One region of the Streptomyces uncialis genome, then DNA from elsewhere that is predicted to be linked to it. Evidence: riboswitches for the same ligand, from Rfam matches in the RefSeq annotation. Region 1 holds a riboswitch; each other region holds the start of a gene.
The links. A riboswitch is a leader RNA that binds a small molecule or an ion and turns the genes downstream of it on or off. The one in region 1 is predicted to bind cobalamin.
Positions count from the first base shown of each region.

Region 2: it holds a riboswitch for cobalamin, as region 1 does, so the genes downstream of both, OG711_RS30270 (cobalamin biosynthesis protein) here and OG711_RS34450 ((2Fe-2S) ferredoxin domain-containing protein) in region 1, are expected to answer to the same signal.
Region 3: it holds a riboswitch for cobalamin, as region 1 does, so the genes downstream of both, metE (5-methyltetrahydropteroyltriglutamate--homocysteine S-methyltransferase) here and OG711_RS34450 ((2Fe-2S) ferredoxin domain-containing protein) in region 1, are expected to answer to the same signal.

Region 1 covers NZ_CP109583.1:8,199,401-8,209,872, reverse strand. The annotation lists gene OG711_RS34470 (inositol monophosphatase family protein) at 1-110, shown strand, start outside; gene OG711_RS34465 (MerR family transcriptional regulator) at 239-658, shown strand; gene OG711_RS34460 (MFS transporter) at 776-2,095, shown strand; gene OG711_RS34455 (DUF4184 family protein) at 2,127-2,888, opposite strand; cobalamin riboswitch at 3,079-3,253, shown strand; gene OG711_RS34450 ((2Fe-2S) ferredoxin domain-containing protein) at 3,299-3,685, shown strand; gene OG711_RS34445 (ABC transporter substrate-binding protein) at 3,742-4,728, shown strand; gene OG711_RS34440 (FecCD family ABC transporter permease) at 4,833-5,834, shown strand; gene OG711_RS34435 (ABC transporter ATP-binding protein) at 5,831-6,658, shown strand; gene OG711_RS34430 ((2Fe-2S)-binding protein) at 6,655-7,479, shown strand; gene OG711_RS34425 (ABC transporter ATP-binding protein) at 7,568-9,553, opposite strand; gene OG711_RS34420 (TetR/AcrR family transcriptional regulator) at 9,620-10,213, shown strand; gene OG711_RS34415 (SDR family oxidoreductase) at 10,310-10,472, shown strand, end outside.
Region 2 covers NZ_CP109583.1:7,239,784-7,250,255, reverse strand. The annotation lists gene OG711_RS30300 (ABC-F family ATP-binding cassette domain-containing protein) at 169-1,767, opposite strand; gene OG711_RS30295 (VOC family protein) at 2,114-2,527, shown strand; gene OG711_RS30290 (hypothetical protein) at 2,548-4,047, opposite strand; gene OG711_RS30285 (alpha/beta hydrolase) at 4,284-5,483, opposite strand; gene OG711_RS30280 (inorganic phosphate transporter) at 6,349-7,611, shown strand; gene OG711_RS30275 (hypothetical protein) at 7,623-7,859, shown strand; cobalamin riboswitch at 8,262-8,386, shown strand; gene OG711_RS30270 (cobalamin biosynthesis protein) at 8,533-9,492, shown strand; gene OG711_RS30265 (cobyric acid synthase) at 9,492-10,472, shown strand, end outside.
Region 3 covers NZ_CP109583.1:1,013,780-1,024,251, forward strand. The annotation lists gene OG711_RS03860 (energy-coupling factor transporter transmembrane component T) at 1-421, shown strand, start outside; gene OG711_RS03865 (ABC transporter ATP-binding protein) at 418-2,067, shown strand; gene OG711_RS03870 (ECF transporter S component) at 2,064-2,906, shown strand; gene metE (5-methyltetrahydropteroyltriglutamate--homocysteine S-methyltransferase) at 2,954-5,278, opposite strand; cobalamin riboswitch at 5,469-5,690, opposite strand; gene OG711_RS03880 (enoyl-CoA hydratase/isomerase family protein) at 5,972-7,096, shown strand; gene OG711_RS03885 (methyltransferase domain-containing protein) at 7,215-8,081, opposite strand; gene pdxR (MocR-like pyridoxine biosynthesis transcription factor PdxR) at 8,110-9,600, shown strand; gene OG711_RS03895 (isochorismatase family protein) at 9,959-10,472, shown strand, end outside.

The DNA.
Region 1 (10,472 bases):
ACGGACAGCCCCTGGGCGCCGGCGCGGACGGGCTGATCGTGGCGGCGGACCGGCGGACGCACACCACCTTGCTGGAACTGGTCAGGAGCCAGGTCCCGGCCGAACGCTGAACCCGGCACGCGGGTCGCCACGGTCATGGGGTGCGCGGCGGCGCCGTGTTCCCCTGGACCACGCCGCCTGCCGCCGGAGACCGGGACGCGGACATGCGAATGCGGGGATGTGGGGACATGGGGTGGGGATGACGATGCGGATGCGGATCGGGGAACTCGCGGAGCGCGTGGGCGCCAGCACTCGCTCACTGCGCTACTACGAGCAGCAGGGGTTGCTGTCCCCCACGCGTGACAGCAACGGGTACCGGGAGTACGACGAGACCGCGCTCGTGCGCGCCCGCAACATCAAGGAACTCCTCGCGGTGGGACTGACCACCGAGGACGTGCTGCACTATCTGGAACGGGGCTGCCTGGAACAGCCGCTCGCGCAGACCCCGCGGTGTGCGGGCGAGAGCGACACCATCCACAGGCGGCTGGAGTCCCTGGACCACCGGATCGCCCGGCTCCAGGAACTCAGGGACCGGCTGGCCCGGCACAGCGCCACCGTCGACGCGGCTGTCGACTCCCGGAAGGCACCGAAGGCGCGGGAGGAACCGAAGGCGCGGTAGGCACGGGAGGCCGGACGGAAGTCCAAGAACCCGTTAGGGCGACGGGGCGAAGGTGATGCGCGGGCGCGGCGGGCACGGTTGACCTTGACACAGGCGTCAAGGTCCTAGCGTCGGCGCATGACTTCCGGAAGCAACAACACAGCAGGTCAGCGCGGCACGGGGTGGCTGATATGTCTGCTGCTGACGACATTCGTCATCGGGACCGACGACTTCGTGATCGCCGGTGTGCTGCCCGAGATCGCCGCGGACCTCGGCGTCGGTGAGGCGGCGGCGGGGCAACTGGTCACCGTCTTCTCCCTCACCTACGCCCTCGCCGCTCCCCCGCTCGCGGTGGCCACAGCGCGGCTGCCCCGAAAGCCCCTGATCGTCGGCGGTCTGGCCGTCTTCGCGGCGGCCAACGCCGTCACCGCCTTCGCCCCCGACCACACGAGCCTGATCCTCCTGCGGATCGTCACCGCGCTGATCGCGGCGACCATCACCCCCGCGGTGTTCGCCGTGGCGGCCCGTGCCGCGGCCCCCGAACGCGTCGGGCGGGCGATCGGTACCGTCGCCGCCGGACTGACCGTCGCCCTCTTCGTCGGTGTGCCGCTGGGCACCCTGCTGTCCTCGGCCTTCGGCTGGCGTTCCACGTTCGTCGCCGTCGCCCTGTTCAGTACGGCGGTCGCCGTCGCGTCCTGGCGGCTGCTCCCCGTGCTGCCCGGCGCACCCGCGATCGGTGTCCGCCGCCAGTTGCGCATCCTGTCGCGGCCTGCCGTGCTGCTCTGTGTCACCGGCACGGTCCTGGGCGCGTCCAGCGGTCTGATGACCTATACGTATATCGCCCCGCTCACCCGCGACATCACCGGGAGCGGTGGGGCGGTCCTGGCCCTGTTGATCTCCGTCATCGGTGTGTCCGGGGCCGCGGGGACCTTCCTGGGCGGGCGGCTGACCGACCGCTGGGGCGCGGACCGGGCCCTGCTGGCCACCTTCGGCGGGCTGGTGGCCGCCACGGCGGCGCTGGCCGCGACCGGTGTGCTCACCGACGAAGCCCCTGTCTGGCTGCTCGCCGCCGTCCTCGCCGTCTGGGGATTCGCGGCCTGGGGCTTCAACCCCCCGATGAACACCCGCGCCCTGCAACTGGCCCGGGACGCGGAGGCCGAGGCGGTCGCCCTGAACACCAGCGGTCTCTATGCCGGTATCGCCGTCGCCGCGGCCGTCGGCGGCTGGGCGGTCTCCGCGCACGGCGGTACAGGGGTCGCCGTGACCGCCACCGGTATCGGGCTGCTGGCGGCACTGGTCATCGCCTGCTCGGTCCGCCGCTACCCGAGCGGTACGGCCGCCGATCCGGGCTCCGGGTCCGATTCGGTGTCGGGCCTTGGGCCCCGGTCCGGTTCAGAGCACGAGCCCGACTCCGGGTCCACGTCCGGCGCGCGACCGCCGTCCACGCCGTCCCGCTGAGGAGAAGGCGGCGGGGCGGCGGTGCCGGTGCTCAGGTCGCCGGGCGCCCGGCCCGGGTGCCGACCGTGCGGCGCAACAGCCCGTATCCGGCCAGGGCGAGGACGGCGCCGGTCATGGCCCCGATGGTGGCGCGTACCAGGGAGGCGTGGAAGCCGCCCTGCGTCGAGATCGCCACGGACAGCACGGCGACGGCGGCGGCGCCGAGTACCACGGCTCCGGCCAGGAGGGCGGGCCGGGCGGGCGGGGCGAACCGCTCGGGCACCGGTCCGGCGGGGGTCCGCCGGAGCCAGCGGCCGGACCAGATCAGCACGGCGAGGCCGCCGAGGGACGAACTGGTCCACTGGGCGATCTTGAAGGCGGGGATGCCCTCCGCGACCTCGGTGGTGAGCGCGGGGACCAGTTCCACGCCCCAGCCTCCGGCGTGGGTGAAGGCGTCCCACACGACATGGGTGAGCGCGCCGAGGAGTACCGACACGACGACGGCGAGGGCGCCGCGCCAGGACAGGCGCGGGGGTCCGCACAGGGGCGCGACCCGGGCGCGCACCGCCGCGGGTGCGAGCGACACGAGTGGTTCCAGGAGCAGCAGCCGGAAGACGGCGAGGGCGAGGAGCGCGAGAGGCAGGTCGATCGCGACGATCCCCCAAGCGCTGTGGGTGGCCTCGCGTCCGCCCGGCCGGAGCAGGACGAAGTAGAGGAGGTCCGGGGACATGGCACCGGCGGCGAGCGCCGAGGGCACCAACGGTCCCCGGGCGACGGGTATGACGGCCGCGAGATGGGAGAGCGTGAAGGGCACGGCGGATATTTGATCATGGGCGTCGCGGGCCCGTGAACGCCCGGGGCGGTGGTGTGCGCGGTGGTCCGGCCGGGTGGCCGGTACGCGGTCCCGCCACCCGGCCGGGGCCTCGGTCCGGCCGCCCGGTCGGACCGGGCGCCGTGTGACCTGCGCTGCAACCGCGCCCCGGGCATACGATCCGGCCGCGCGGTCTGTCATGATGACGCCGATAGGCGACGGCGGATCGAGGAAACCGGTGTGAATCCGGTGCGGTCCCGCCACTGTGATCGGCGAGCGGACCCCGAACAGACCACTGCCCGTACGCGGGTGGGAAGGCCGGGGCGAGCGTTGACCCGAGAGCCAGGAGACTCACGCGGTCGCCTCCTCGACAGAACTGGGGCGGATCTCCCCAGGGGGGAGTGTGGGTCGCAATGCCCGAAGGGCAACGTTCCGGGGCTCCGGCGCCGTGCCGGGTCGTCGTGTGCCGGGACTGCTGCTGCGGCAGCGCGAAGGTGACCGGTGTCGATCACGCGGCGCAGGTCGCCGCGTTGAGCAAAGACCTGCCGGTACGGATCTCCGAGTGCCTGGACGTCTGCGACCAGGCGAACGTGGTGGTCGTCCAGCCCTCGGCGGTGGAACGCGCCGCCGGCGCCCGTCCTGTCTGGCTCGGCCTCGTCAACGACCCCGCCGCGACCGGCGACATCGTCGCCTGGGTACGGGCGGGCGGCCCCGGGGCCGCCCCGCTGCCGGAGATCCTCGACCTCTACGCCTTCACCCCGCCGCGGCGGGTCCGTGGCGCGTCCGCCGATCCCCGCTGAACCCTTCCAACCGACCGCGGCGCACGGGCGTACGCGGTGAGAGGACCGACCACACCATGGCGAAACGCTCTCTGTCCCTGCTGGCCGCTGCCGCCTTCCTGGTGGCGGGCTGCGGTGGTGGCACCTCCGGTGACCGGGACGACCCGGCCGCGTCGGGTGCCACGGCCGAGGGCTTCCCCGTCACCGTGACCAACTGCGGGGTGAAGACCACGTACCAGCGTCCGCCCGAGCGCGCGGTGACGCTGAACCAGCACGCCACCGAGGTGCTGCTGGCGCTCGGTCTGGAGAAGTCGATGGTGGGCACCGCCTATCTCGACGACAAGATCCTGCCGGAGTACCAGGACGCGTACGAGGGGATCAAGGTGCTCTCGAAGGAGTACCCGTCGTTCGAGGTACTGCTCGACGCCGAACCGGACTTCGCGTACGCCGGGTTCGCGAGCACCTTCGACGAGAAGGAGGGCCGCGGCCGGGCCGCGCTGACGAAGGCGGGTGTCAACTCCTATCTGAATGTGGAGGAATGCCCGACCGGTCCGGTGACGATGGCGATGATCGACGAGGAACTGCGCGCCGTCGGGAAGATATTCGGGGTCCCGGAGCGCGCCGAGCGGGAGGTCAGGAAGGCGAAGGCGGCGCTCGGGGCGGTCGAGAAGAAGCTCGGTGACGTCGATCCGCTGAAGGTGTTCGTGTACGACAGCGGCGACAAGACGGCGTTCACCGCGGGCGGCGCGGGCGTCGGCAACGAGATGATCAAGGAGGCGGGCGGGGCGAACATCTTCGCCGATCTGGACAAGCAGTTCGGTGACGTCTCGTTCGAGCAGGTCGCCGAGCGGGCCCCCGAGGTCGTCGTGATCTACGACTACGGGGACCAGCCCCTCGCGGCCAAGAAGAAGTTCCTGCTGTCGCATCCGGCGCTCCAGGACGTGCCCGCCATCAAGAAGAAGCGGTTCGCGGTGCTGCCGTTGTCGTCGACGGTGCTCGGTGTGCGGGTCCCGGCGGGCGTGGAGTCGCTGGCCCGGCAGCTGCACCCGGACCGGGTCCGGTGACGGGCGCGCCCCGGTCCTCGGGGAACGTCGTCCTCGGCAGTGCCGCCAAGGCTCCCGGACCGGGCACCGTCCCGGCCGGGGGCCGGGGCCGGCCGCCGTACCCGCTGGTCCTCGCGGGGCTCGCGGTACTGGTGGTGCTCGCGGCGACGGCGGGTGTCGCGGCCGGTTCCATCAGTGTCCCGGCCGGGCAGGTCTGGGGCATGCTCCTGCACCAGGTGCATCCGGGGCTCGCCGAGGTCACGTGGACCCCGGTCCGCGAGACGATCGTGTTGGACGTGCGGCTGCCCCGGGTGCTGCTGGCCGGGGTGGTCGGCGCCGGGCTCGCCGTCTCCGGGATGGCGCTCCAGGCCCTGGTCCGCAATCCGCTGGCCGATCCGATGCTGCTCGGGGTGTCCTCGGGCGCGTCGGTCGGCGCGGTGTCGGTACTGGTCCTGAACATCACGGTGTTCGGGCTGGTGACCCTGCCGGTGGCGGCGTTCGCGGGGGCGCTGGCGGCGCTGGTCGCGGTGTACTTCCTGGCCCGGTCGGGCGGCCGGATGACCACGATCCGGCTGGTGCTGGCGGGGGTGGCGACGGCGGAGGTGCTGTCGGCGCTGGCGAGTTTCCTGATCGTCACGTCCAACGACCCGCACAAGACCCAGTCGGCGCTGCGGTGGATGCTCGGCGGGCTGGCGGGCACCACCTGGTCGATGCTGTGGATACCGGCCGTGGTGGTGCTGGCCGGTACGGCGGTGCTGCTCGGGGTGAGCCGTCCGCTGAACCTGCTGCTGGCCGGTGAGGAGGCGGCGACCGCCCTCGGGCTGGACGTGCACCGGTTCCGGGCCGCGCTGTTCACGCTGGTGGCGCTGATGATCGGCACGATCGTGGCGGTCAGCGGGCAGATCGGGTTCGTCGGGCTGATCATGCCGCATGTGGTGCGGCTGCTGGTGGGCGCGGACCACCGGCGGGCGCTGCCCGCGGCGGCGCTGCTGGGCGCGGCGTTCCTCATCATGACGGATCTGGCGGCCCGCACCCTGATGAGCCCGGAGGAGGTGCCCGTCGGCATTCTCACCGCGCTCGTCGGCGGCCCGTTCTTCCTGTGGCTGATGCGAAGGAGGACCTCATGACGGCGCCGCTGACGGAACCTCAGGCACTTGTGCCCGGTCTGCTCGAACTCCAGGACGTGTCGGTGGTCATGGGCGGCCGGGCGCTGGTGGACGGGGTGTCGCTACAGGTGGCCCCCGGGGAGGTGGTCGGGCTCGCGGGACCCAACGGGGCGGGCAAGTCGACCCTGTTGCGCACGGTGTACCGGACGCTGCGGCCCACGTCGGGGCGGGTGCTGCTGGACGGTGGCGATGTGTGGGCCATGCCCGGCAAGCGGCTGGCGCGGCGGCTCGCCGCCGTTCTCCAGGAGAGCGCCGGGGACTTCGAGCTGTCGGTGTACGACGTGGTGGCGATGGGCCGCACCCCGCACAAGCGGGCCTTCGCGGGTGACGACGCCGACGACCGGGCGGTCATCGCGGCGGCGCTGGCGCGCCTCGATGTGGCGCCGCTGGCGCAGGTGCCGTTCGACCGGCTCTCCGGCGGGGAGAAGCAGCGGGTGCTGATCGCCCGCGCCCTGGCCCAGCGCACCGGGACGATGGTCCTGGACGAGCCGACGAACCATCTGGACCTGCGCCATCAGCTGGACGTGCTGCGGCTGGTGCGTGAGCTGGGCGTCACGGCCGTGGTCGCCCTGCACGACCTGAACCTCGCCGCCGCGTTCTGCGACCGGGTGTGTGTGATGCGGGCAGGCGGGGTGGTCGCGCTCGGCTCCCCCGCCGAGGTGCTCACGACCGGGCTGCTGGCGGAGGTGTACCGGGTGGACGCCGAGGTCACCGAGCACCCCCGTACCGGCGTCCCGCACATCACCCTGCTGACGGGAACGGCACAACCACCGGACCGCCCATGACAGGGCCCCGTCTCCCGGACCCGGCACGGTCCCGCGTCCCCGACCCGGCAGGCCCCCGTCCCCCGCGCACGACGGAGTCCCGCCCCGGTGACCCGCCGCCGGGAGCGTCCCCGGACGGTGTCCCGGCGGCGGAGGTCGGCGCCGCGCTGCGTGACGTGGCGGGGCTCGGCGGCTTCTTCGCGGTCCGGCTCGGCGGCCCCGACGGGGGCTGGCACCCCGTCACCGAGTCGTACGCGCGCGGGTTCCCGGACCTGGTCGCCGCGACGGCGGCCCGGCACCGCAGCCCCGAAGCACGGCTCGGGGCGTCGATCGCCCAGCTCGGGCACGCGGCCCGGCTGTGGTCCCCGGTGCTGGCGTGCACGGTCCTGCACGGGATCGTCCCCGATCTGTCGGGGCTCCAGCGGGCCGACGAGGGTCCGGCCCTACGGCTGCCGGCGCCCGCCGGACGGTACGCGGCGCGGGTGCCCCGGCTGGCCGACGAGCTGTACGGGATCGTGATGACCGGCCAGCTGGAGGTGCTGCGGGCCGGGCTGCGGGTCAAGGTGGCGCCCCGGCTCCTCGACGGCAATTCCGCGTCCGCGCTGGTCGAGGCGGGCCGCGCGATCCTCGCCGCCCACCCCGCCGCGCGGGAGCCGCTCACCGTCCTCGTGGACGATCTGCTGCGCACCGGGCGCCTCGCCGGGACCGGCCGGGTCACCGGTCCGGCGCTGACGTTCCGGCGCCGCAGCTGCTGTCTCTACTACCGGGCCCCGGCGGGCGCCAAGTGCGGCGACTGCGGGCTCGCCGACCGCACCGACGGCGCCCCGGGCGACCGGCCCTAGGAGGGTCGGACCGCCTTGACCGGCAGTCGCAGGTAGGACGCGTGTTCCCCGCCGGTGTGGATGATGTGCTGTCCGGTGTTGGCGGGGGTTACTCCCGCTGCTCCCCCGCCGCGCCCGCGTACTCCACCTCCGCCGACGGCGACGGCGACGGCGACGGCGTACGGGCACCGGGGTCCCCGGGGACGCCGGACATGTGCAGGGCCTCGACCAGGTCGCGGTAGAGGCGGTCCGCGCGCAGGAGTTCCTGATGGGTGCCGACCGCGCGGACCCTGCCGTCCTCCATCACGACGATGCGGTCCGCGCTGATCACGGTCGACAGCCGGTGGGCTATGGAGATCACGGCGGCCCGGTCGGCGTGGGCGCGGACGTACTCGGTGACGGCCGCCTCGGTCAGGGCGTCGATCTGCGCGGTCGCCTCGTCCAGCAGCAGCACATCGGGAGCGCGCAGCAGGGCGCGGGCGAGTGCCACCCGCTGCCGCTGGCCGCCGGAGAGGGAGGTGGCGGACAGCTCGGTGTCGAGCCCTTCGGGCAGCGCGCGGGCGTGGTCCCCCAGCCGGACCTCGTCCAGGACGCGGTACAGGTCGTCCTCCGCGGCGTCGGGGTGGCCGAGGAGCAGGTTCTCGCGGAGGGTGCCGGGGATCAGCGGGGTGTCCTGCTCGACGTACGCGAAGCGGGCGCGCACCTCGGCCGCGGACAGTTCGGTGTACGGGGTGCCGTCGAGGCGCAGTTCGCCGTGCTCGGCGTCGAGGAAGCGCAGCAGCAGGGAGAACAGGGTGGTCTTGCCCGCGCCGGAGGGGCCCACCACGGCGGTGTGGCCGCGCGCGGGGACGGCGAGGTCCAGGGAGCGTACGGCGGGTTCGGTGCCGGGGGCGTACCGGGCGGTGACCGCGCGCAGTTCGAGCACGGGGCGGTCGGCGCGCGGCGCGGGGAACGTCTTGCCGGGCGGGGTCGTGGGGTGCCCGGCGGGGGCGGCGGGGGCGGTCTCCAGGGGGATGGCCTCCACCTCGCGGATGCGGGCGGCGGCGGCGATGCCGGACTGGAGGGCGGTCATATGGGTGGACAGTTCGGTGACGGGTCCCATGAGGGTGAACATGTAGAGCAGGAAGGCGATCAGGCTGGAGACCTCCAGATGTCCGGCCGAGACCCGCCAGGCGCCGAAGCCGAGGATGCCGATGACGGCGAGCTGGATGCCGGCGAAGGCGACCGTCCAGGCGACGGCCTCGCGCCGGACGGCGCTGGTGCCGTGCGCGGCGGCCGTGCGCGCGTGGACGACCACGCGGTCCGCCATGCGTTCCTCGGCACGGGCGGCCTTGACGGTCCGCAGGGCGCGCAGCGCGCCTTCCAGCGCGCCGCCCATCCGCCCGAGAGCTTCCTGCGCCTTCTCCTGTTCGGTGGCGATGCCCGGCATCAGCAGCAGGAAGACGACGGCGATCACGACGACCGCGCCGGTGGTGACACCGAGCAGCACCAGGTCGAGGGTGCCCATCAGGACCAGCGTGCCGACCAGGAGGACGGCTCCGTTGATCAGTCCGACGACGCTGGAGGACGCGGCCTCGCGCAGCAGGACGGTGTCCGAGGTGACACGGGTGGCGAGTTCGCCGGTGGAGCGTCCGGACAGGGGAAGCAGGGCGGCGCGGAAGTAACGCCGGACGACGGACTCCCGGGCGTCGAGGACGATGCGTTCGGCGACGGTGCCCAGCAGGATCGCCTGCCAGAGGCCGACGAACGCGCCGACGGCGAGCAGCGCGAGCAGGACGGTGATCGGCCAGGCCAACCGGACGTCCCCGCTGAGGGTGTCCAGCACCGCCTTGGTCGCCATCGGGGTGGCCAGTTCCATCGCGGAGCCGAGCAGGGCCAGCACCAGACCGAGGGCGAGCCTGCCCTTGTGGGGGCGGGCGAAGCTCCACAGCACCCGCAGCCGGACGAAGGCGGGCCCGCCGCGCGCGGGCGGGTCGGAGGCGGGCGGGTCCCGGTCGGGCGCGGACGTGCCGGACGCGGGGGCGGTGGGGGCGGGCGCGGTGGTGGACGCGGTCGGCGCTCGGCCGCCCGCCGGTTCAGAAAATAGGTCACTCATGCCCTAAAGTGAAGCATGACCGCCCGACAAGCGGCAACCGATTACCGATTCGTCTACACTGACGGCGTGCTCAATCAGATGCCTTCCGAGGAATCCCGTACGCGGTCCCGGACCCGCCTGGCGATCCTCGACGCCGCCGTAGCGGTCCTCGGCGAGGACCAGTCCGCCCCGCTCAGCCAGGTCGCGACCGTGGCCGGAGTGGCCCGCAGCACCCTCCAGCGGTACTTCGCGGACCGCTCCGCGCTGCTCGCCGCGCTCTCCACGTACGCGACGGAGAAGATCGACGACGCGACCCACCGGGCCCACGTCGAGGACGGGCCCGCCCTGGAGGCCCTGCTCCGGCTGGCCCGGGAGCTGTTCGACCTCGGGGACATCGTGATGCTGGTGGCGCCCGGCTGGGAGAACGAGGCCGAGGAGGAGGAGTCGGCCACCGACGTGGCGCTGCGGTCCCTGCTGGGCCGGGGCCGCACGGAGGGGACCCTGGACGCGCGGTTCACCGCCGCGTGGATGGAGCAACTGATGTGGTCCACGCTCTACACGGCGTGGACCCATGTACGCGACCACGGAGCCTCCAAGCACGACTCGCTGGCGGCTTGCCTGCTGTCGCTCTCGAAGTCGCTGGGCACCGGCGGACAGGTCGGCACCGGCGGACAGGGCTGAGCACACCGCCCCGGGGCGAACGGACCGCCGCCCTGGGGCATCCGCACGGAACCCGGGCCCGCGCGGCCCGGATCACAGGACCACGGGAGGGCTGTCATGAGGATTCTGGTGACCGGTGCGACAGGAACGGTCGGCCGTCATGTGGTGCGCGAACTGATCGACGCGGGGGCGGACGTCCGCGCGCTGACCCGGGACCCGCGCCGGGCCGGCCTGCCCGCGCGAGCCGAGGCGGTGACGGGCGATCTCACCAGGCCCGCCG
Region 2 (10,472 bases), 960 kb from region 1:
GGGTCGGGGTCGGCCCGGTCCGGGGTGGCCAGGCGCTGTCCGACCGGACCGGCCGGTGCGGTCCGGGTCGGGGACCGGGGGCCCGGGCCGGAACGGAAACCGCCCGCCGGGGAAGGTCCGGCGGGCGGCGGTCGGCGGGCCGGGCGCGTGGGCGCCGGGCGGGCGGGGTCAGGCGAGGGCGACCAGGTCCGCGTAGTCGGCGCCCCACAGGTCCTCGACACCGTCGGGGAGGAGAATGATCCGCTCGGGCTGGAGCGCCTGCACGGCGCCCTCGTCGTGGGTGACGAGGACGACGGCGCCCTTGTAGGTGCGCAGCGCGCCCAGGATCTCCTCACGGCTGGCCGGGTCGAGGTTGTTGGTGGGCTCGTCCAGGAGCAGGACGTTGGCGGAGGACACCACGAGCGTCGCGAGGGCGAGCCGGGTCTTCTCCCCGCCGGAGAGCACACCGGCGGGCTTGTCGACGTCGTCGCCGGAGAACAGGAACGAGCCGAGCGTCTTGCGGACCTGGACCAGGTCCAGGTCGGGAGCCGCCGAGCGCATGTTCTCCAGGACCGTGCGCTCCGGGTCGAGGGTCTCGTGCTCCTGGGCGTAGTAGCCGAGCTTGAGGCCGTGGCCCTCGACGACCTCGCCGGTGTCGGGCTTCTCGACCCCGCCGAGCAGCCGGAGCAGGGTGGTCTTGCCCGCGCCGTTCAGTCCGAGGATGACGACCCGGGAGCCCTTGTCGATGGCCAGGTCGACATCGGTGAAGATCTCCAGCGAGCCGTACGACTTGGAAAGGCCTTCCGCGGTGAGCGGGGTCCGGCCGCAGGGCGCGGGGTCGGGGAAGCGCAGCTTGGCGACCTTGTCGGACTGGCGGACGGCGTCGAGACCGGCCAGCAGCCGGTCGGCGCGACGGGCCATGTTCTGGGCGGCGACCGTCTTGGTGGCCTTGGCGCGCATCTTGTCGGCCTGGGCGTTGAGCGTGGCGGCCTTCTTCTCGGCGTTCTGCCGTTCGCGCTTGCGGCGCTTCTCGTCGGCCTCGCGCTGCTGCTGGTACAGCTTCCAGCCCATGTTGTAGACGTCGATCGCGGACCGGTTGGCGTCCAGGTAGAACACCTTGTTGACGACGGTCTCCACGAGGTCGACGTCGTGGGAGATCACGATGAAGCCGCCGCGGTACGTCTTGAGGTAGTCGCGCAGCCAGACGATCGAGTCGGCGTCGAGGTGGTTGGTGGGCTCGTCCAGGAGCAGGGTGTCCGCGTCCGAGAAGAGGATGCGCGCCAGCTCGATCCGGCGGCGCTGGCCACCGGAGAGCGTATGGAGCGGCTGGCCGAGGACCCGGTCGGGGAGGTTGAGCGCGGCGGCGATGGTGGCGGCCTCGGCCTCGGCGGCGTACCCGCCCTTGGTGAGGAACTCGGTCTCCTGCCGCTCGTACTGCCGCATGGCCTTCTCGCGGGTGGCGCCCTGGCCGACGGCGATGCGCTGCTCGTTCTCGCGCATCTTGCGGATCAGGGTGTCGAGGCCGCGGGCGGACAGCACCCGGTCGCGGGCGAGCATGTCGAGGTCGCCGGTGCGGGGGTCCTGCGGGAGGTAGCCGACCTCGCCCGAACGGGCGACGGTACCCCCGGCGGGCTGGCCTTCCCCGGCGAGAACCTTGGTGAGGGTGGTCTTGCCGGCGCCGTTACGGCCCACCAGGCCGATGCGGTCGCCCTTGGCGATACGGAAGGTCGCGGACTCGATGAGGATGCGGGCACCGGCACGCAGCTCGATACCGGAGGCGGTGATCACGGACGTACTCCTGTGGCGGGTGGACGGCGAGGTGGGCGGCGAGGGCGGGTGACGCCGTCTAATGCACGAGGAGAACAGCCATGGAGCAATTCTAACGGGCGTACGCAAGCGGATTTCCCGATCGGGCCCCGGACGCCTTGGCGGGAAGCCGCAGCGGGGGTCGCGGCAGGGTCTCGGCGGGGGTCGTGCGGAGATCTCGGCGGGGCGCGGGGCGGAGCGGACGGGCGGGACGGCGGCCGTTCAGGAGGTCACTGTCAGTGGCCGGTGTCACACTGAGTGACAGTCCGGTTTCCGCTCGCGGAGGCGCCGGGAGCGGCCCGGTGCCGCACGACCGAGGAGGAGTCCCATGGCAGCGGCGAACGGCACCCCGCCGACCGTCTACCCGTCCCTGCTGTACGCCGACGCGCACGCGGCGATCAAGCAGCTCACGGAGGCGTTCGGCTTCACGGTGGTGAGTGTCCACGAGGGGGCGGACGGCCGGGTCGCGCACGCCGAGCTGGCCCACGGGAACGGCGCGGTGATGCTCGGTTCCAAGGGCCGCGGCGGCCGGTTCGACCAGGCGATGTCCGGCGCGGGCCCGTCGGGGACGTACGTGGTGGTGGACGACATCGACGCCCACCACCGGCGGGCCGTGGAGCAGGGCGCGCAGATCGTGACGCCCCCGGCGGACCAGGACTACGGCTCGCGGGACTACCTGGCCCGGGACACCGAGGGCAATCTGTGGAGCTTCGGTACGTACGCCCCCGCGATCGGGGGGTGATCCGGCGGGTCCGGGGCGGGTCAGCCTCCCCCGGTGTGGACCTGGAAGGCCGCGCGGCGCACGGCCTTGGCGAGCGCGGGATCGGGATGGGCGGCGGCCAGTGCCACGAGGACCTGCACCGTACGCGGATGCCCGACCTTGCGGATGTCGTCCAGCAGCGCCGGGACCGTGGGCTGCCGCGCGGATTCCAGATGGCGGACGAGCAGCTGCGCCTCACCGTGGTCGGCGACGGCCGCCGCGGTGTCGACCCAGAGCCAGGTCTCCTCGTCATGGGTGAGGACGGTGTGGGTGTCCTCGGGGTCGACGCCCTCTATCTCGGCCAGCCACAGCAGGACGTACGGCCTCAGCGAGGGCTCGTCGCGGACCTGGCGGACCTCCGACTCGGCGGGGGCGCCGACGACCCGCAGCGCCTCGAAGGCCAGCCCGCGCAGCAGCGCGTCCTCGCCCCGGGCCGCGCCGACGAGTTCGGTGACCGCGCTGGAGACCGTCCGGGCGGCGAGCCACGCGCGGTACTCGGCGCGGGCGTCACCGGGGCGCAGCCGCGCGCAGCCGCGCAGCATGTCCTCGGCGGACTGCTCGATGTTGCCCCCGGCCTGGCTCTGCGCGGCCACGCAGATCTGCTCCAGCTTGACCCACACCGCCCAGCTGCCGAGCGGGGTGAGGGTGGCCTGGCCGGGGGCGCAGGTGAGCGCGCCGACGGCGGTGAGCGCGCGCAGGGCCCAGTCCAGCAGGGCGGGCAGCGCGGTGGCGGCGGCGCGGGCGTCGGGCGCGGGGGGCTCGGGCCGCGGACCGTAGGGGATCTCGCAGCGCTCGGTGCGCAGTTCGGTGACGCGCTGCTCCAGCAGGTCCAGCAGCTGCGGCACGGGGACGGGTCCGGCGGAGAGCTGGAGGAAGGACAGCACCTGGGGCATCGCCTCCACGGCCTCGGCGACGGCCGCCGGGTCGAGTCCGCCGGGGGCGGGGTGGGCCAGCGACCAGGCGTCGAAGAGGGCGACCCAGCCGCGCAGCACGGCGGCGTCGTCCCGGTCCCAGGCGCGCAGCCGCCAGCCGGGGCGGGCGTAGTCGCCGTGCACCTCGACGAGTCCGGCGAGCCGGGCGGTGTCCCAGTCGGCGCGGATCTGACGCGCGGACAGCCCCAGTTCGGCGGCGGCGCGTTCGGCGGTGGGGTCGGAGAGGTTGCCGCCGCCGTCGGGCGTGGTGGCGAGGGAGTTGTGTGGGGTGCCCGAGGCGGCCGGTGCGGTCGGCGCCGGGGCGCCGCGCAGGCCGGGGGCGGGGTTCCTCCGGGGCCCCGTGAGGTCACCGCCGGGACGCAGTTCGGTGTCGGCCCAGCGGGCGACCCGGACCGCGCCGGCGAGGCCGGCACGGGCCGTGCGGGCCAGTTCGGAGGGCGCGGGTGTGCCTTCCGGGGGCCTGGGTGCGGGGCGGCGGGTGCGTCGCTCACCGACCGCCGGGGTGGCGGCGGCCAGGGGGCGCGGACGGACGAGTCGGAGCCTGGAGTCGCGCGGGATACGGGACGTCACGGGTGCAGTCTTCCGGTTGACGGTCGGAAAACCCAAACGGAATGCCACGCGGGTAGACAGCGAACCCCTGTCCCGTGGTTCGTGCCGTGTTCGAGAGAGGAGAAACGGAAGGCGCGGCCGGAGGTGCCCGCACGGGCCCCGTACGAGGTGCGCGTTACCGCAGGGGGGTATGGGTGGCGGTGGTGCCGCCGGGGCCGCGTGGAGCCACCGGGGCGGGAGGGGGGACGGGGTGCGCGTCAGCCGAAGGGGGTGAGGAAGCGGCGCATGGCCTCTTCGTAGCCCTTCGGGTCGGCGTTCCACATCGCGCCGTGCGGGGCGTCCGGGACGGTGTGCAGGGTGACGAGATCGGGCCGGGTGCGGGCGAAGCGGCGGGACAGCCCCCAGGGGGCGACGGTGTCCCCCGGGCCGTGCACCACCAGCGTGGGGACGCGCAGCTCGCGGATGTCGGCGCGCTCGCGGATCTGGTGCGGGCGCAGTCCGGTGCGGCCCTGGGCCGCGCGGACCGCCAGCGGGAGCAGGGGACCGGGCACATGCCGGGCGGCGGCGAGCGCGCGCACGGTCGCCTCCCAGTCCAGGACCGGGGAGTCGAGGACGATCCCGGCGATACGGTCCCGCAGCGCGGAGTGGGTCGCGGCGCGCAGGGCCATCGTGGCGCCGGTGGACCAGCCGTGCAGGACGACGCGTGCCGCGCCGTAGCGGACGGCGTAGCGGATCGCGGCGTCCAGATCGCGCCACTCCGTCTCCCCGAGGTGGCTGAGCCCGTCCGGGGGACGGGGCGCGCCGAGGTCTCCCCGGTAGGCCAGGGCGAGGACCGGGAAGCGGTGCCGGTGCAGTTGCTCCATGACGACCATCGGGTGCTCGCGGGTGGTGCCCAGACCGTGCACGGCGATGACCCAGGTGTCCCGGGCGCCCGGGACGAACCACGCGGGCAGGGAACCGAGTTCGCCGGGGACGCTGACGTCGGCGTGGTCGAGGCCCAGGGCGGTGCGGGGATTGCCGATGTGCACCTGGGGGGTGAGCCAGACCTTGTCGCCCGGCTCCAGGGTGCCGTGGGTGACCCGTTCCAGGCGGCGGACGACCGTGTCGGCGGTGTGGGGGGCCGAGGTGACCACGGGGCCCACGACGGCGTGGGTGCCGTCGCCCGCGAGGCCGTAGACGCCGGGGCGCAGGGACGCGAGGGCGCGGGTGAGGGTGACGCGGCCCGCCGTGGAGCTCGTCGCGGGGCTCCCTGCGGAGCTCGTCGCGGAGGCCGTCGCCCCGCCCGCCGCGTCGCCCGCCGTGACGGCGTGCAGGGTGAGGCGGGGTTCGGTGGGGAGGGGGCGGCCGGCGGCGGGTCTCAGGGCCGCGCCACTGGCGACGTGGCCCGCGGCCAGGGCTGCCAGGGCGGTGGTGGTTGCGGCGGTGACGGCCGCTGCCGTCGCTTGGGCGGTACGCACTCGTCCAGTGTCTGCGGTGGGGGTTCGGGCGGCCAGTCGACGGGGGGCCGGGCCGGGTGGAGCGGGGCCGGGCCGGGATGGAGCGGAGGCCGGGCCGGGATGGAGCGGGGCCGGGCCGGGATGGAGCGGGGCCGGGCCGGGGTGCAGCGGGGGTGCTCGGGCTTCGCCCTTCGGCGCGGGCCTCGGCAGCGGCCGATCCCGTCGCCGGTACCCGGGCTGCCGGTACCCGGGCTTCACCTCTCCGCACGCCCCCGCTCCCCTGCCCCGTCCGGCACAGGCCCTACGGGCCATGCAGCGGTAGGCCGGATCCCCGTCGGGGCCCGGCCTACCGGGTATGCGGGGGTCCTGCGGCTGGATGGCACCGGTGGGGCCGAGGGTGATCAGGTGACCTTCCTTACATACGGGGGCAAATCGGCTCTAATGTCAGGAGTTCGAGTCATGGGCCGTACAGTCGGAAGAGGTGTCGAGGACAGGCCGTGAGCGGTTCCGATCGACAGGGCGTTCCGGCACCGACGAACACCGCGGCGCGGACAGCGAGGTCCGCGCGGCCTGCCGCCGGGCGTCGCCCGGTGGGTGAACGGTCGGTGAGTACCGGTCGGGCGGGTGGTGGACGGACCCCGAAACCGTGCGTGACCAGGATCTCCTGGGGTCCGCGCCGGGGTCCGGAGGGTGCGTCCCGGGAGTCCCCCGGGAGCCCCGGAGTCCGGGATTCCGCGGCGCCGGTGCGGCACGCTCGCCGGGTTCCGCTATGCGGAATAGCCTTGCTCCAGATTGGGACACCGCGATGCCTGCCTCAGTTCATCTTCCGTTCACTCAGGTTGCCTACGTTCCAACCGCCACTGTCGTCCAACAGAAGCCTGGGTAAATGGAAAACATCACGCTCCTCCTCGGAATCGTGATCGTCACCGCTCTCGTGTTCGATTTCACGAACGGTTTCCACGACACAGCCAACGCGATGGCGACGACCATCTCCACTGGCGCAATGAAGCCCAAGACGGCGGTGGCCATGTCCGCCGTGCTGAACCTTGTCGGTGCCTTCCTGTCGGTCGAGGTCGCCAAGACGATCTCCGGCGGCATGATCAACGAACAGGGCCTCCGCACAGAAGTGATCTTCGCGGCGCTCGTCGGCGCGATCCTCTGGAATCTGCTGACCTGGCTCCTGGGTCTGCCCTCCAGCTCCTCGCACGCGCTCTTCGGTGGCCTCATCGGCGCCGCGGTGATGTCGGCCGGCTGGTCCTCCGTGAACGGCTCCACGGTCGTCACCAAGGTTCTGCTGCCCGCGATCGCCGCCCCGCTGGTGGCCGGTGTGGCCGCGATGATCGCGACCCGCCTGACCTACCGGATCGGCCGCAAGGCCGACGGCAAGGCGGCCTCCAAGGGCTACCGCGCCGGTCAGATCGCCTCGGCCGGTCTCGTCTCGCTGGCGCACGGCACCAACGACGCGCAGAAGACGATGGGCATCATCACCCTGGCGCTGGTCACCAGTGGTGTCCTCGTGCCCGGGTCGAACCCGCCCGCGTGGGTCATCGCCTCGGCCGGTATCGCCATCGCGCTCGGCACCTACCTCGGCGGCTGGCGCATCATCCGCACCATGGGCAAGGGTCTGACCGACCTGGAGCCGCCGCAGGGCTTCGCCGCGCAGACCAGCGCCGCGACGGTCATCCTGGCCTCCTCGCACCTCGGCTTCTCGCTCTCCACCACGCAGTCCTGCTCCGGTGCCGTGATGGGCGCGGGCCTCGGCCGCAAGGGCGGGGTCGTCCGCTGGTCGACCGCGACCCGGATGTTCGTGGCCTGGGGGCTCACCCTCCCGGCCGCCGGTCTGGTCGGCGCGCTCGCCGAGCTGCTCACCAAGCAGGGCACCTGGGGCGTCATCGCCACCGGCACACTGCTGATCGCCGGTTCGGCGGTCATCTGGGTGCTGTCGCGGCGTGACATCGTCGACCACAACAACGTCAACGACGTGGACGGCGAGCCCGCGGGTGTCGTCACCAACGCCATGGCCGCTGTCACCCCTCCCCCGGCGGGGCCGGCCGCCGAGACGGTGACGGTCACGGGTGACCTCACGGCAACCATCCCGGCCGACAACGGTCCCTCGACGGAGTCCGCTCCGCGGACCGCCAAGGTGTAAGGAACCCTCCCATGAAGATCGACTGGGTAGCACTGGGCACGGTGTTCGGAGTGAGCCTCGTGGCCACCGTGGCCCTGGTGGGCCTGTTCACACTCGGTATAGTCGGACTTTCCAAGCGTGACGCGGCCGTCGCCGCCAACGGCGGTGCGAAGAGCGGGGCCGCGGCAGTCGCCGCGACCAGCGCCTACGCCAGCTTCGCGCTGTGTGTGGCCGCGGTCAGCTACGGCATCTATCTGATCGTCATCTGAGCCGAGCCGTCCCACGGCCGGTCCCCGGCCCCCGCGTCGGCTCCGGCCCCCGTCGCCCTGTGCCAACAGGGTCGCGGCATCCGATGAACCACCGGTCCGGCCGGTCACCGCCTCCAGCGCGGTGACCGGCCGGACCGCTGTCGTCACCCCCAAGGTCCCCGTCACCCGGCCGCCCCGCTGTCGTATCGGCCGCCGTCATCCTCCCCTCGTCCCGGCCGGCGTCATCACTCCCGGCACGGCTCCCGCGAGGGCTCCCGCGAGGGCTGTCGTCACCCCCGCCGTCGCCCCCGCCGTCACCGAGTGCGTGTGGGTCTTCACACACTGCGCCGCCGCAGGTCAGCGCGTGGTTGACGGCTGTTCCGGGGGCGTGGTGGACTTCCGGGGCCATTACGGCGGCAGCAGAGGAAGCCGGTGCGAATCCGGCGCGGTCCCGCCACTGTCACCGGGGAGCGCTCCCCCACACCGGATGTCACGGCCCGCAGGGGCTGGAAGGCCGGGGGCGGCGCCGATCCGGAAGCCAGGAGACTCTCGCCGGCGTATCCGTCGACCCAGGGCGCGGACCCTGAGTGAGGACACACAGTCATGCCGGGGCGCCCGTCACCCGGTCCCACGCGCACCGGCGCGGGACCCACGCAGCGTACGAAGGTCCTCAACGGCCCGGCGGACTGAGCCGATGAGTGCCGGACGGATCTTCACGTACGGCGCCACCGCCGGTCTGATCGGCGACCTGCTCCTCGGCGATCCCCGCCGCGGACACCCGGTCGCCGCCTTCGGCCGTGCCGCGGGCGCCGTCGAACACGTGCTGTGGCGTGACCACCGCGGCTGGGGCGCGCTCCACACCGCGGTGTGCGCCGGGGGCGCGGCGGGTGCCGCCGCCCTCGCCACCCGAGCGGTGCGGGGCTCCCGTACCGCTTCCGTCGTACTGACCGCCGCCGCCACCTGGGCCGTGGTCGGCGGGACCAGCCTCGGGCGGGAGGCGCGGACCGTCGCCGCCGCCCTCGACGCGGGCGATCTGACCGCGGCCCGCGCGCGGCTGCCGCATCTGTGCGGGCGCGACCCGCAGGCCCTGGACGCCGACGGCATCGCCCGCGCGGTGGTCGAGTCGGTCGCCGAGAACACCTCCGACGCCGTAGTCGGCGCCCTGGTGTGGGGTGCCGTGGCCGGGGTCCCCGGGCTCGTCGGGTTCCGGGCCGTGAACACGCTGGACGCGATGGTCGGCCACAAGTCGCCCCGGCACCGCCGCTTCGGCTGGGCCTCGGCACGGCTCGACGATGTCGTCGGCTGGCCCGGCGCCCGGCTCACCGGCGCCCTCGCCGTACTGGCGGGCGGATCGCCCAAGGGCGCCGCCCGCGCGTGGCGGGCCGACGCGGGACGCCATCCCAGCCCCAACGCGGGCGTCGCGGAAGCCGCGTTCGCCGGGGCCCTCGGCGTCCGGCTGGGCGGCACCCTCTCCTACGGCGGCCGGGTCGAGCACCGGCCCGAGCTGAACGGCGGCGGCCGGGCCGTCACCGTGGCGGACATCGACCGCGCGGTCCGGCTGTCCCGGCGGGTGGCCTGGCTCACCCTCGGGGTCTGCGCGGCCGGACGGCTCGCGCTCGGGGCGCGGACCACGACAAGGACGGGGGGCCGCTGATGGGCGGCGGACTGCTGGTCGCGGGGACGACGTCCGACGCGGGCAAGAGTGTGGTGACCGCCGGGATCTGCCGGTGGCTGGTGCGTCAGGGGGTGAAGGTCGCGCCGTTCAAGGGGCAGAACATGTCCCTCAACTCCTTCGTCACCCGGGACGGCGCCGAGATCGGGCGCGCCCAGGCCATGCAGGCGCAGGCCGCGCGGGTGGAGCCCAGCGCGCTGATGAACCCGGTGCTGCTGAAGCCCGGCGGGGACCGCACCAGTCAGGTCGTGCTGATGGGGCGGCCGGTCGGTGAGATGAGCGCGCACGGGTTCTTCGGCCCGGCGGGCGGTCCGGCGGCGGGGCAGCCGGTGCCCGGTGGCCGGGAGGCGCTGCTGGGGACCGTCGTGGAGTGCCTGGAGGAGCTGCGGGCCACCCACGACGCCGTGATCTGCGAGGGGGCGGGCAGCCCCGCCGAGATCAATCTGCGGCGCACGGACATCGTGAACATGGGCGTCGCGCGGGCCGCCGGACTGCCCGTCGTCGTGGTCGGGGACATCGACCGGGGCGGGGTGTTCGCGTCGTTCTTCGGGACGACGGCGCTGCTCGCGCCCGAGGACCAGGCCCTGGTCGCGGGCTATCTGGTGAACAAGTTCCGCGGCGACGTCTCGCTGCTGGAACCCGGCCTGGACATGCTGCGCGGTCTCACCGGCCGCCCCACGTACGGGGTGCTGCCGTTCCAGCACGGGCTCGGTATCGACGAGGAGGACGGGCTGCGGGTCTCGCTGCGCGGCACGGTCCGGGAGTCGTCGGTGGCGCCGCCGGCCGGGGCGGAGGTGCTGCGGATCGCGGTGTGCGCGGTCCCGCTGATGTCGAACTTCACCGATGTCGACGCGCTCGCCGCCGAACCCGGTGTCGTGGTCCGCTTCGTCGACCGGCCCGAGGAGACCGCCGACGCCGACCTCGTGGTCGTCCCCGGCACCCGGGGCACGGTCGGGGCGCTG
Region 3 (10,472 bases), 7.2 Mb from region 1:
CGGAGGGCTGATGCTGGCGGGTATGTGCGGTCTGTGCGCCGGTGCGTACGGGCTGCTCGACGCGACCGCGCCCCGGGTGCTCGGGCTGCCCGCGATGGCGGCGGGGGCGCTGCTGTGCGTCGCCGGTCTGCGGACGGGCGGGCGGCGGGTCACCCGGACGACCTACCGTCCGGACCCGTGGCGGTTCGCGGAGTGGGCGGTGGCCGGGTGCGGTGTGCTGTCGGCCGTCGTCCTGTTCGGCGGCGCCGGGTTCGACGCCGCCGCGCTGAACCCGTCGATCTATCCGCTGAGCTGGCCCACGCTGCCGCTCGTCCCGGCGGCCGCGATCCTGCTCGCGGGGGCCGCCGGATTCCTGTCGCCGCCGCCGAGGGCACCCGTTCCGCCGTCCGTCCCGTCCCCGCGCAGCGAGGCAGTCACGTGATCACCTTCGACGAGGTCAGTGTCCATTACGAGGACATGGCGGAGCCCGTGCTGCGCGATGTCGGTCTGACGGTGGACGAGGGTGAGCTGTGTCTGGTCGTCGGGCACACCGGGGTCGGCAAGTCGACGCTGCTCGGCGCCGTCAACGGCCTGGTGCCGCACTTCACCGGCGGCACCCTGTACGGGCGGGTCACGGTCGACGGCCGTGACACCGCGGACCATCCGCCGCGTGAACTCGCCGATGTGGTGGGCGTGGTGGGCCAGGACCCGCTGGACGGTTTCGTGACCGACACCGTCGAGGAGGAACTGGCCTACGCGATGGAGCAGTTGGCCGTACCGCCCGCCACCATGCGCAAGCGCGTGGAGGAGACCCTGGATCTGCTGGGGCTGGCCGATCTGCGGCATCGCGCCCTGTACGAGCTCTCGGGCGGCCAGCAGCAGCGCGTCGCCATCGGTTCCGTCCTCACCGCGCATCCCCGTGTCCTCGTCCTGGACGAACCCACCTCGGCGCTGGACCCGTCGGCGGCGGAGGAGGTGCTTTCGGCGGTCACCCGGCTCGTGCATGACCTCGGGGTGACCGTGCTGATCGCGGAGCACCGTCTCGAACGCGTCATCCAGTACGCGGACCGGGTCATCCATCTCCCGGGCGGGGGCCGGGTGGTGGCCGGGCGGCCCGACGAGGTGTTCCGTACGTCGTCCATCGCGCCGCCGATCGTGGAGCTGGGGCGGACCGCCGGGTGGGATCCGCTGCCGCTGTCCATCCGGGACGCCCGCCGCAAGGCCGCTCCGCTGCGGACCCGGCTCGCCGACGCTCCCCCGCCGCCCGCCCGGCCGGGCGTCCCGGCCGTGGGCCCGCCGCTGCTGACGGCGCGCGGTATCACCGTGAGCTACGACCGGGTACCCGCCGTCCGGGAGGTCGGCCTCGAACTCCACGGCGGCCGGGTCACCGCCCTGATGGGCCGCAACGGTTCCGGGAAGTCCTCCCTGCTGTGGGCGCTCCAGGGTTCCGGGCCACGGTCGGGCGGGACGGTACGGGTCACGGCGGCCGACGGCGGGAAGGGGGGCGATCCCCGCGATCTGTCCCCGGCCGACGCGCGCCGGCTGGTGGGGCTGGTTCCGCAGACGCCGACCGATCTGCTGTATCTGGAGAGCGTCGAGCAGGAACTCGCCCAGGCCGACCGGGAGTCCTTCACCCTGGGGAAGGATGTCCACGCGCGGGCCGTCCTCGACCGGCTCGCCCCGGGGATCGACGGCGCCACCCATCCGAGGGATCTGTCCGAGGGGCAGAAGCTGGCCCTGGTCCTGGCGATCCAGCTCACCGCGGCCCCCCGGGTGGTGCTGCTGGACGAGCCGACGCGCGGACTCGACTACCGGGCCAAGACCGAGCTGATCCGTGTCGTCGACGCTCTCGCGGCCGAGGGGCGGGCAGTGGTGATCTCCACGCACGACGTGGAGTTCGTCGCCCGCGCCGCCGACCGGGTCGTGGTGATGGCCGAGGGCGACATCGTGGCGGACGGTCCGACCGCCGATGTCATCGTGGCCTCGCCCGTCTTCGCCCCGCAGGTCGCGAAGATCCTCGCGCCGCTCCCCTATCTCACGGTCGCGCAGGTGGCCGCGGCCCTCCCCGACGACGAGGCGGACTCATGACGCTGCCCGCCCGCACGACGGCGATCCGTATCGGCCCGCGCGCCGCGGTCGTCGTCGCCATGGCGGCCTTCCTCGGGGTGGTCGCCTTCTTCTGGCCGTTCCTCGTCGCCCCCGGCAGGTTCGCCTCGCACTACGCGCCGCCGCTGATCTTCGGGGTGCTGCTCGTCCTCGTGCTGTGCGTGGTGATCTCGGAGATCGCCGAGGGCGGGATCAGTTCCAAGGCCCTCGCCATGCTCGGGGTGCTCTCCGCGGTCAACGCGGCGCTGCGTCCGCTCGGCGCGGGGACCGCGGGCGTCGAGACCGTGTTCTTCGTGCTCGTCCTGGCGGGGCGCGTGTTCGGTCCCGGGTTCGGCTTCACCCTGGGCTGCACCTCGCTGTTCGCGTCGGCCCTGATCACCGGGGGTGTCGGTCCGTGGATGCCATACCAGATGTTCGGCTGCGCGTTCGTGGGGATGCTCGCCGGGTTCCTTCCCCGGGCCACCGGCCGCCGGGAGGTGCTGCTGCTCGCCGGGTACGGTTCGCTGTCCGGCTATCTCTTCGGGTTCCTGCTGAATCTGTCGTTCTGGCCGTTCTCCCTGGACCCGGGCAGCTCGATCGCCTATCTTCCCGGGCTGCCCTTCACCGAGCAGTGGCAGCGTTACATCGCCTTCGACATCGCCACGTCCCTGGGCTGGGACACCGGCCGCGCGGTCACCAACTTCGTGTGCGTCGTCCTCGCGGGACCCGCCGTGCTGACCGTCTTCCGGCGGGCCGCGCGCAAGGCCCGTTTCCAGGCCCCGGTCCGCTTCGCCGCCCGCCACGGCGACGGGGACGCCGGGCCACCGTCCCTGACGAAGTAGCCCCGGAGCGCGGGGGCCGGGTGCCCGGCCCCCCCGCTCCGGTGCGGTCAGGCGTCCCCGGCCGTCAGACCTGAGCGGACCTCACGGGCGGCGGTGACCAGGTTCTCCAGCGAGGCGCGGGTCTCGGGCCAGCCGCGGGTCTTCAGCCCGCAGTCGGGGTTGACCCAGAGCCGTTCGGCCGGGATGGCCTCAAGTCCCTTGCGCAGCAGACCGGCCGCCTCCTCGGCGCTGGGCACGCGCGGGGAGTGGATGTCGTAGACGCCGGGTCCCGCCTCGCGCGGGTAGCCGTGCTCGGCGAGTTCGGTGGCGACCTGCATATGGGAGCGGGCGGCCTCCAGACTGATGACGTCGGCGTCGAGATCGTCGATGGCCTGGACGATGTCGCCGAACTCGGCGTAGCACATATGGGTGTGGATCTGGGTGTCCGGACGTACGCCGCTGGTGGTGAGACGGAACGACTCGGTGGCCCATTCGAGGTAGCCGGCGTGGTCGGCGGCGCGCAGCGGGAGGGTCTCGCGCAGCGCGGGTTCGTCCACCTGGATGACGGAGGTCCCGGCGGCTTCCAGGTCGTCGACCTCGTCGCGCAGGGCGAGGGCGACCTGGCGGGCGGTGTCACCGAGGGGCTGGTCGTCGCGGACGAAGGACCAGGCGAGCATGGTGACCGGCCCGGTGAGCATGCCCTTGACGGGCCGTTCGGTGAGCGACTGGGCGTACGAGGTCCAGCGGACGGTCATCGGCTCGGGGCGGGAGATGTCCCCGGCGAGGACGGGCGGCCGGACGTAGCGGGTGCCGTACGACTGGACCCAGCCGTGCTGGGTGGCCAGGTAGCCGGTGAGCTGTTCGGCGAAGTACTGCACCATGTCGTTGCGTTCGGGTTCGCCGTGGACGAGGACGTCGATGCCCGCCTTCTCCTGGAAGGCGAGGACGTCGCGGATCTCGTCCTTGATGCGCTCCTCGTACCCGGCGGTGTCGATACGCCCGGCGCGCAGATCGGCGCGGGCGGCGCGCAGTTCGTCCGTCTGGGGGAACGATCCGATGGTGGTGGTCGGCAGCAGGGGCAGCCGCAGGTGCGCGCGCTGGGCGACGGTCCGTTCGGCGTAGGGCTGGGAGCGGCGTCCGTCGGCGTCGGTGACGGCGGCGGTACGGGCGCGTACGGCGGGGTCGTGGGTGAGCGCGGACCCGGCGCGGGACGCCAGGTCGGCGCGGTTGGAGGCGAGTTCGGCGGTGATCGCCTCGGTGCCCTGGGCCAGTCCCTTGGCGAGGGTGACGATCTCGGTGGTCTTCTGCTGGGCGAAGGCGAGCCAGCGGGCGATCTGCGGGTCGATGTCGCGTTCGGCGTCGGCGTCGAGCGGGACGTGCAGCAGCGAGCAGGAGGCGGCCACGTCGACCCGGTCGGCGAGGCCGAGCAGGGTGCCGAGGGTGGCGAGCGACTTCTCGTAGTCGTTGATCCAGATGTTGCGGCCGTTGACCACGCCCGCGACCAGTCGCTTGCCGCGCAGTCCGCCGACGGCGGCGAGGTCCTCCAGATTGCCCGCGGCGCGCTCGGTGAAGTCGAGGGCGAGGCCGTCGACGGGTGCCTTCGCCAGGACGGGCAGGGCCTCGCCCAGCCGGTCGAAGTAGGAGGCGACGAGCAGCTTGGGCCGGTCGGTGAGCGCGCCGAGGTCACGGTAGGCGCGGGCGGCGGAGTTCAGTTCGGCGGGGGTGCGGTCCTGGGCGAGGGCGGGTTCGTCGAGCTGTACCCATCCGGCTCCGGCGGCCCGCAGATCGCCGAGGATCTCGGCGTAGACGGGGAGCAGCCGGTCCAGCAGGGTCAGCGGCTCGAAGTCGGCGGGCACCCCGGGGGCGGGCTTGGCCAGCAGGAGGTAGGTGACCGGGCCGACGAGGACCGGCCGGGGGTCGAGACCGAGTGCGAGGGCTTCCTTCAGCTCGGCGACCTGCTTGGCGGGGTCGGCGCCGAAGACGGTGTCGGGGCCGAGTTCGGGGACCAGGTAGTGGTAGTTGGTGTCGAACCACTTGGTCATCTCCAGCGGCGCGACGTCCTGGGTGCCGCGTGCCATGGCGAAGTAGCCGTCGAGCGTGTCGGCGGCGACGGCCGCGCGGTGCCGGGCGGGGACGGCGCCGACCATGACACTGGTGTCCAGCATGTGGTCGTAGTACGAGAAGTCGCCGGTGGGCACCTCGTGGATGCCGGCGTCGGCCAGTCGGCGCCAGTTGGTCCGGCGCAGACCGGCGGCGGTCTCCCGGAGGGCGTCGGCGGTGACGCGGCCCTTCCAGTAGCCCTCGACGGCCTTCTTCAGTTCCCGGTTCGGTCCCTGGCGGGGGTAGCCGTACACGGTGGCCTGTGCTGCCGCGGCTGCGGACTTCGGTGTCACGGAACTCTCCTTCGCGAGATGTCTCCTGAACATCCCGGCGACGGGGCGGGAGCGCGAAGGGGGTGACAGACCGGACGGAACCCGTGCCCGCGCGCGAGGCGCGGCCGTCCGCCGGTATGTGCCGCCCGGACGATTGTCCGGGGTTCCTCCGACCCGCCCACGAGGTCACCGGGATCGCCGCGCACGAGGGGTCGTGCGCGGACAGCGGGCAGGTCTTCGGACTCGCGGGCACGTACGCCGGTCTCCCGGCGGACTCCTACTGGCCGTCGCTTCCCAGACCCGGCCGGGCCCAGTGCGTATGACGGCGGTCGTTCCCGCTCACCGCTGCGGGGCAGTCCCGGATTCCCACCGGGTTCCCTCTTGCGACGCCTCTGTCTGGCGGACAGGGCGAACCAGCTGCACCGGCCAGCCTAGAGGGGTCGCCCCGCTTCGGACAGTGGTGTTCACATACCGGACCGTGACATGAGACACGGAGGGAGCAGGGTTGACGCCGTCCGGCACCGACGGGGCACGCCTTCCCGTGGACGTCCGAGCGGGTACGGGGACCTGGGCGGATACGACGTGTCCGGGCGGGTAGGGCATCGTGGGACCGGTCCGCGCGTCTGCGGGCCCCCGTCAGATCCTGGAAGGAACGGAAGAGATCATGCGCCTCATGTGCCTCGTCGTGGCCGGGTCCCGGACCGGGGCCGTCCGGTGACCGGGGGCGAGGACACCGTCCTGACCCGGGTCGAGGGCCGTTGCGGCATCATCACCCTGAACCGCCCCCGGGCCCTCAACTCCCTCACCCACGCGATGGTCCGCCGGATCGCCGCCGCGCTCGACTCCTGGGAGCACGACCTGGCGGTCCGCACGGTGGTGATCACCGGGGCCGGTGAGCGCGGACTCTGCGCCGGTGGCGACATCCGCGCCATCCACGAGGACGCCCGCGCGGGCGGCACCGCGTCGGCGGCCTTCTGGCGCGACGAGTACCGGCTCAACGCCCGGATCGCCCGCTACCCCAAGCCGTATGTGGCGCTCATGGACGGCATCGTGATGGGCGGCGGGGTCGGTGTCTCGGCGCACGGCGATGTCCGGATCGTCACCGAGCGGTCCCGGGTCGCGATGCCGGAAACGGCGATCGGCTTCGTACCGGATGTCGGAGGGACGTATCTGCTGGCCCGGGCGCCCGACCGGCTCGGTGTCCAACTGGCCCTGACGGGGCAGGCGGTGGGGGCGGCGGACGCCCTACTGTGCGGGCTCGCGGACCACTTCGTCCCGTCCGGCCGGCTGCCGGACCTCCTCGCGGCGCTGACCGGGGCCGAGGTGTCCGAGGTGCTTCCCGGGTTCGCCGGTGAGGCGCCCTCCGGGGAACTGGACGCCTGCCGGGAGTGGTCCGGGCACTGCTACGCGGCGGACACGGTGGAGGAGATCGTGCGGCGGCTGCTCGGCAGCGGCGCACCGGCCGCGAAGGAGGCCGCGGAGGTGATCCTCACCAGGTCGCCCACGGCGCTGAAGGTCACGCTGGCGGCCCTGCGCCGCGTACCGGGGCTCGGGCCGCTGGAGGCGGTGCTGGCACAGGAGTACCGGGTGTCCTGCGCCGCCCTGTCCGCACCCGACCTGCTGGAGGGCATCCGTGCCCAGGTGATCGACAAGGACCGCTCCCCCCGGTGGACCCCGCCCTCTCTCGACCAGGTGACGGACGCCGATGTGGCCCGGCACTTCGCCCCGCTCGGCGACCAGGAACTCGTCCTGGCCCCCGGTCCCGGTCCGGGCCCCACCTCCGTTCCCGGTTCCGGCGCGGGCTCCGGCTCCGGCTCCGGTCGGGAGGCGCACAGCTGAGCGTGACGGCGGCCTACGGCCCGGCCGACGGGTGCTGGACGGGCCGGGCCGGGGTGCCGAGCGGGCGTCAGACCGGCGTGGGTGTCGTGACGGACGGGGATGTCGTGCCGGGCGGACTTCAGATCCGCGAGGGCTTCGGGGGCGACGGGGGCGACGGGTTGACGGCGGTGGCCTTGAAGAACGTGTAGTGGAAGGTCCCTTCGCGGGCGGTCCGGTGCAGATCGGCGATCCCCCGGTCCCAGTCGGCCGACGTGATGAGGGCGGCGGCCAGCGCGTCGCCCCGGACGGCCTCAACCATGGCGGTGAACGTGTCGCGGGTGAAGCCCTCGGCCAGCGCGGGCCGGGTGCGGTCGGCGTAGACGGTGCGCGGGCGGACCTCGACGTCCTCGTACCCGGCGCCGGTCAGCAGGGGGTGCAGTTCCCGGCCGAGCAGCGGGTTCCCACCGGCCGCCGTCTGAAGGCTGATCTGGCACTCGATCGCCGCGCGGGCGTACAGGCTGTCCGGGTGGAAGAAGGCCGATCCGTGGTCACCCTCGATGACGGTCAGGGTGCCTCCGGGTCGCAGCACACTCCGCAGTACGGCCAGCGCCTGCCGGGGAGCGGGCAGATGCTCCAGGACGAAGCAGACGAAGACATGGTCGAACTCCCCGTCGGCGAACGGCAGATCGTACACATCGGCGCGATGCCACTCCATCCGCGCGTCCGGCACGGCGGCCGCGACATGGGCGCGGGCCCGCGCCAGGGACTCCTCGGACCGGTCGGCCGCGACGATGTGCGCGCCGGGACTGGACCTGAGCAGATGGACCGTCTGGGCGCCGACCCCGCAGCCGATCTCCAGTACCCGGCTGCCGGCCGGGTAGGACGTGCCGTCGTGCAGCAACCGCGCCAGGGTGTCCGCCTGGTCGCCCAGTCGGCGGCCCTCGCGCCGGGAGTATCCGTGAACGTAGTCGACTGTCGGGACGGGGCCGGGACGCGCTGTTTCCATGGGTTCACCCTGCTGCCAGCATGGCCCGGTGAACAGATCCAATGACCATGCTTCCGACAGGTCCATAACGGCGGGGTCCGACTTCCTGCATCTGAGCATCGACGAGGCTCCGACGGGCGGGAAGGCGGACTGGCTGACCTCGCAGATCCGGCGCGCGCTGACGGACGGCCGTCTGCCGGTGGGCAGTCGGCTGCCGGCCACCCGGGTCCTGGCCGCCGAACTGGGGGTGTCACGCGGTGTGGTCACCGAGGCGTACCAGCGCCTGATAGAGGACGGACATCTCGCCGGACGGGGGCGGGGCGGCACGATCGCGGTCGGCGCCCCCGCGGCGATCCCGGCGGGTGGACCGGCCACGCCCGCCGGTCCGCCCTCGCCGCGGGACCTGTTCACCGCGGCGCCCGGCCCGGACGTCTTCGATCTGATACGCACCGTCCGCGCGCGGATCGACCTGTCGCCGGGGCTGCCGGACCTCGCGGCGTTCCCACGGGCCGAGTGGCTGCGCGCCGAACGCCGCGTCCTCAACTCCCTCGTGGCGGCCGACCTCGGGTACGGCGACCCGCGCGGAACACCGGCGCTGCGGCTGGCCGTGGCGAACTGGATCGCCCGCAACCGCGGTATCAGGGCCGATCCGGAGGAGATCCTCATCGTCTCCGGCACGGCCCAGACGCTCACCCTGCTCGGGCAGGTGCTGCGTGACGACGGCGTCCCCGCGGTCGCCGTCGAGGACCCCGGTTCACTCGGAGCCCGCCAGCATCTGCGCAACTGCCGGCTGGACACCCCGCCCGTCGCCGTCGACTCCGAGGGCGTCCGCGTCGACGAGCTGCGCGCCATGGGCGCGGCAGCCGTGCTGCTGACACCCGCGCACCAGTTCCCGACCGGTGTGGTCCTGCGCGGCACCCGGCGCGGCGAACTGACGCGCTGGGCCCGGGAGAGCGGCGCGCTGATCATCGAGGACGACTACGACGCCGAGCACCGCTACGACCGGACCCCGGTACCCGCGCTGCGGTCCGTGCTGGCCGAGAACGTCTGCTACGCCGGGAGCGTGTCCAAGCTCCTCGCCCCCGCGCTGCGTATCGGATGGGTCCTCGCCCCGCCGAGGTACCGGGCGGCCCTTGTCGACGCCAAGCGGTTCGCCGACCTCGGCAGCGCCGTCCTCCCCCAGCTGGTGCTGGCCCGGTTCATGGAATCGGGCGAGATGGAGCGCCAGTTGCGCCTGCGCCGCAGACACCATCGCCGCCGCCGGGACGCCATGGTCAAGGCGATCGGCACCCGTCTTCCGGGCGCGACCGTGCACGGCACCGCCGCCGGTCTGTATGTGACGGTCACCTTCGACGCGGGCTTCGCCGACACCGATCTCGCCGCCGCCGCGCTCGCCCGAGGGGTGAAGGCGCAGCCCCTGTCCTGGCACAGTCAGCGTCCGCACCGGCCGGGGCTGGTCCTCGGCTACGCCGCGAGCACGGTCACGGAGATCGAGGAGGGCGTGACGACCTTGGGCGAGGCCCTGCGAAAGCTGCTGTGACCGTGGGCCGAGCACAGGAAGGGGGACGGGGGTACGCAGACGGGTACGCAGCCACGGACGCGCACCCGTACCCGTACCCGTACGCCGACACGGACCGGCCTGACGCGGACACCGGCGGACCCTGCCCGGCGGCCGGCGGCACGCTCCGGAGGGCCGGCCCCTCGACCGCCCATGGCGGGAAGCCGCCTGCTTTGCGGGTCTGCGGGGAAGAGCCGCTGGTCACGCGGCTTCGATCGGCGGGGAATCTCATTCCCCGAGATCGTTGTTTAGGCTAGCCTAAGCTTAGTTCGGACTGGTCGGAGTCGCCGTTCCCGGTCGCTACCGGTCGTCCTGTCGTGCCGTCAGCGAGGAGATTCCCGTGGGTCCGCCTGCCGTCGCGTCCTACCCCATGCCCGCCAGGGCCGAAGTACCTTCCTCGGCGGCGTCGTGGACGATCGATCCCGCGCGTGCCGCGCTGCTCGTCCTCGACATGCAGCGGCATCACCTGGGCCGTTTCCCGACGGACGACGCGCCGACGGAACAACTCGTCGGCAATGTGAGCGCGCTGCGGGAACTGGCCGGGGTGCTCGCGATACCGATCGTGTTCGGCGTGGAGCAGGCCGTCCGGCAGCCCGATCAGCGGGGCGTCCTCGGTGACCTCTGGGGTCCTGGGATCACCGATGCCGCCGACGCGGCACTCATCGACACGCTCACGCCGCGCGCGGGAGAGCATGTCGTCGTCCACACCCGGCCGAACGCCTTTCTCGGCAGCCAACTGGAACGGACCCTGCGGGGTTACGGGCGCGACCAGTTGATCGTGTGCGGGCTCTTCGCCGGGCTCGGTGTGCTGCTCACCTCGGCCGATGCCGTGATGCAGGGCATCCAGCCGTTCG